One region of the Aeromicrobium alkaliterrae genome, then DNA from elsewhere that is predicted to be linked to it. Evidence: predicted binding sites of a transcription regulator. Region 1 holds the regulator's gene; the other holds the start of a gene.
What was found. The regulator HrcA, encoded in region 1, represses chaperone genes, less so after heat shock. The targets are predictions, from matches to a motif close to TTGGCACTCGNNNNNNNCGAGTGCCAA.
Positions count from the first base shown of each region.

Region 2: groES (co-chaperone GroES) is a predicted target of HrcA. The motif match lies at 1,214-1,240, and genes of this name have one in related genera.

Region 1 is NZ_BAAAME010000002.1:222,923-225,117, forward strand. Features, by position in the region: gene ABD127_RS02070 (DUF3097 domain-containing protein) at 1-49, opposite strand, end outside; gene ABD127_RS02075 (hypothetical protein) at 42-482, opposite strand; gene hrcA (heat-inducible transcriptional repressor HrcA) at 556-1,569, shown strand; gene dnaJ (molecular chaperone DnaJ) at 1,606-2,195, shown strand, end outside.
Region 2 is NZ_BAAAME010000010.1:164,093-166,287, forward strand. Features, by position in the region: gene groL (chaperonin GroEL) at 1-706, opposite strand, end outside; gene groES (co-chaperone GroES) at 802-1,092, opposite strand; gene ABD127_RS18005 (class I SAM-dependent methyltransferase) at 1,482-2,195, shown strand, end outside.

The DNA.
Region 1 (2,195 bases):
GCCGCTGCCAGTCGCCCGACAGCACGTCCTGTCCGTATCGATCACTCATGCGTTCCTCCGGCGTGCAGCAGGCCGAGCAGGTGCTGGTGCAGGTCCTCGAGGTCCTCCCGGGCGATGAGGCCGGCGGAGGAGTAGATCGTGCTGGTGGGTCGGGTCAGACCGATCGCCAGGTCGACCGCGGGCGGCCAGCTGGCGGGCACGACGCCGTCCGCGGGAGCGACCGCGAGATCGCCGAGCAGCACCGTGTCGACGTCGGGCACGACCACGACGAGCTCGCCGCCGAGCGGGCCCCCGCCGAGGTGCACGACCTCGACGAACCGGTCGCCCAGGTCGACGGCCCAGACCGAGCTCATGAAGCCGCCGCGGGACTCGTGCGCGACCCAGGAGCCGTCGCTGAGCGTCACGCGCCGGGGTCGGTACGTGAGGCTGCGGTCGTGGCCCTCGACGACGATCGTGTCGTCGGTGCGCACGATGGTCCTCATCGGTGCTGTCCCATCGGGCTAGACTGGCAAACAGGCACCGAGAGTGCCAGCGACGCGCCGACAGGAGGCCAGGATGTCCGACGACCGCCGCCTCGACGTCCTCCGGGCCATCGTCGAGGACTACGTCGCCACGCAGGAGCCCGTGGGCTCCCGTTCCCTCGTGGAGCGCCACCACCTGGGCGTCTCGCCGGCGACGATCCGGGGCGACATGAAGGTGCTGGAGGACGAGGGGTACCTCACCCAGCCGCACACGTCGGCCGGTCGCATCCCGACCGACAAGGGCTACCGGATGTTCGTCGACCGCCTCGCGACGGTCAAGGCGCTCTCGCCGGCCGAGCGTCGCGCGATCGAACGGTTCCTGTCGGAGTCGGTCGACGTCGACGACATCGTGCAGCGCAGCGTGCGCGTGCTCTCGCAGCTGACGAGCCAGGTCGCCGTCGTGCAGTACCCGAGCCTGACCCGGTCGACGGTGCGCCACGTGGAGGTCGTCTCCCTCGACGGCGACCGTGCGCTGGTCGTCGTCATCACGAGCTCCGGCCGCGTCGAGCAGCGCACGATCCAGCTGCCCGCGCCCCTGACCGACCAGCTGCTCGCCGACCTGCGCGCGCGCCTCGTGCCCGTGGTCCTGGGGGAGCGCCTGTCGAAGGCGGCGGTGAAGGTCGCCGACCTGATCCACACCTTCGAGCCCGTCGACCAGCCGCTCGTGGCCGCCGTTGTCGCGACGCTGACCCAGACGTTCTCCGACGAGCGCTCCGATGCCCGCATCGTGGTGGGCGGCACGTCGAACCTCGCCCGCTACGGCGCCGAGTTCGACACGACCGTGCGCCCGGTCCTCGAGGCCCTCGAGGAGCAGGTCGTGCTGCTCAAGCTGCTGGGCGAGGCCTCCAGCGGGGTGACCGTGCGCATCGGCGGCGAGACCGGTTTCGACACCCTCGCGGGCAACGCGGTGGTGGCCTCTGCCTACGGTGGGGACGGCAGCCGCGCGACGCTCGGCACCGTGGGTCCGGCCCGCATGGACTACCCCGGCACCATCGCGGCTGTCGCCGCTGTCGCCCGCTACGTCGGCCGCATGCTCGACGACGCCTGACCCGACCTCACGAAATCTCCAGCCCGAAAGCACCTCATGGCCACCGACTACTACGCGACCCTCGGCGTCGATCGCTCTGCGACCCCCGAGGAGATCAAGAAGGCGTACCGACGCCTGGCGCGCCAGTTCCACCCCGACGTCAACGACGCCCCTGACGCCTCCGAGAAGTTCAAGGAGGTCTCGCAGGCCTACGAGATCCTCTCGGACCCGCAGAAGCGCCAGGTCTTCGACCGCGGCGGCGACCCGACGGGCGGCCAGCGTGGCGGCGCGGGCTTCGGCCAGGGGTTCAGCTTCGACGACATCATGGACGCCTTCTTCGGGCAGTCCGGCCCGCGCGGTCCGCGCTCGCGCATCCAGCGCGGCCAGGACGCGCTGCTGCGTCTCGAGGTCGAGCTGGCCGAGGCGGCCTTCGGCGTCACGCAGGAGCTCAAGGTCGACACGGCCGTCGTGTGCGAGGTCTGCGACGGCAGCGGCGCCCACGAGGACTCCGCCCCGGTGGTCTGCGGCACGTGCCGCGGCCAGGGCGCGATCCAGCACGTCCAGCGCTCGCTGCTCGGCGACATCCGCACGGCCCGTCCGTGCCCCACGTGCCAGGGCTTCGGCTCGGTCATCCCCGACCCGTGCCG
Region 2 (2,195 bases), on a different contig from region 1:
CGAGCAGCGGGAGCAGGTCCGAGACCGACGAGATCTTGCCGGCGTGCAGCAGGATCAGCGGGTCGTCGAGCACGGCTTCCATGCGCTCGGTGTCGGTCACCATGTAGGGGCTCAGGTAGCCCTTGTCGAACTGCATGCCCTCGGTGAACTCGAGCTGCGTGCCGAGGGTGTTGGACTCCTCGACCGTGATGACGCCGTCCTTGCCGACCTTGTCGAAGGCCTCGGCGATGAGCTCGCCGATGTGGGCGTCACGGCTCGAGACCGTGGCGACGGCCGTCATGTCCTTGACGTCGTCGACGGCGCGGGCGGTCTCGTGGAGCTTCTCGACGACGGCCGCGACGGCCTTCTCGATGCCCTTCTTGAGCCCGACCGGGTTGGCGCCGGCGGCCACGGCGCGCAGGCCCTCGTGGACCATCGCCTGGGCCAGCACGGTGGCCGTGGTGGTGCCGTCACCGGCGACGTCGTTCGTCTTGGTGGCGACCTCCTTGGCGAGCTGCGCGCCGAGGTTCTCGAACGGGTCGTCGAGCTCGATCTCACGGGCGACGGTGACACCGTCGTTCGTGATCGTGGGGGCGCCCCACTTCTTGTCGAGCACGACGTAACGGCCCTTGGGGCCGAGGGTGACCTTGACGGTGTCGGCGAGCTTGTCGACGCCGCGCTCGAGCGAGCGGCGGGCGTCCTCGTCGAATTCCAGGATCTTGGGCATCTGGATGCCTTTCTGGGAGAGCGGAAAAGTGGAGGAGACGCGAGAGCCCCGGCGCCCTGCCACCGGAGGTGGGGGCGGACCGGGGCGTCAGCGCATCAGGAGATGACGGCGAGGATGTCGCGCGCCGAGAGGATCAGGTAGTCCTGACCGGCGTGCTTGATCTCGGTTCCGCCGTACTTGCTGAAGATGATCTTGTCGCCGACGGCGACGTCGAGCGGGACGCGGTTGCCGTTGTCGTCGATGCGACCGGGGCCCACGGCCACGACCTCACCCTCCTGCGGCTTCTCCTTGGCGGTGTCCGGGATGACGAGTCCGGACGCGGTGGTCTGCTCGGCCTCGCTCGTCTTGATGATGAGACGGTCCTCGAGCGGCTTGATCGTCGACATACGTCGACCTCCCGTTGTGTCTTGAGTGGAGTCGGATGCGGGTGGTGTGCACGTCGTCGCGGGTGCCGTGCACGGTTGGCAATCTCATGGTGAGAGTGCCAGTTCTGACGTTAGCAGATCACTGGCACTCGGGGAACGCGAGTGCCAGCGCCACGTGCTCGCTCCGCTTCGCACTCAGTCGGGCTCGGCCGCAGGCGGCCTCGCCCTGGGCGCTTCTCGTCGCTGCGCTCCTCGCCGTGGTCACCACCGGCGGTTGAGGTGCGAGCGTCACCACCGGTGGTTGAGGTGCGAGCGTCACCACCGGTGGTTGAGGTGCGAACGCCCTCTGGGGCGCGAGCCTCGAAACCTCGACCGGCTGTGGAGCCGCTTCACCCCGCTAGGGTTGGCGTGTGGACCTCGCGACGTTCGAGCGACTGCTCGCGCCCGAGGGCCAGGAGCTGCTGGCGGAGGTCGCCGAGCGGGCGGGGATCGAGTCCGACCTCGGCCTCGGCACCCGGCTCCGCAAGACGCACCCCGGCGACCTGGTCGCCGCCGCCGTCACCCAGAACCACCTGCGGGGCAAGGCCGCCACCAAGCTCGGCTCGGACGCCGCCCACCTGTACTTCACGCACGACGCGCTGGAGCAGGCCACCCGCCGCCGCGTCGCCGACCACCGGGCGCAGCGGCTCGCCGAGTCGGGCGTCAGCGGGGTCGTGGACCTGGGGTGCGGGATCGGTGCCGACCTCGTCGCGTTCGCCCGCGCCGGACTCCGCGTGCGCGGCATCGAGCAGGACCCCGTCCGCGCCGCGATCGCCCGCGCCAACCTCGCGGCCCTGGGCCTGGACGGCACGATCGAGACCGGCGACGCGACGCAGGCGACCCTCGCGCCCGACGAGACGGCCTTCGCCGACCCGGCCCGCCGCACGGGCCGCGGCCGCGTGTTCGGCACGGCCGACCTCCAGCCGCCGTGGCCCTGGGTCCGCGAGCTGCTGCGCGGTCGCGCCGTCGCGAAGGTCATGCCGGGCCTGGCGCACGCGGACGTCCCGGCTGGCGTCGAGGCCGAGTGGGTCAGCGACGGCGGCGACCTGGTCGAGTGCTGCCTCTGGGGCACCGCCTTCGCCCGC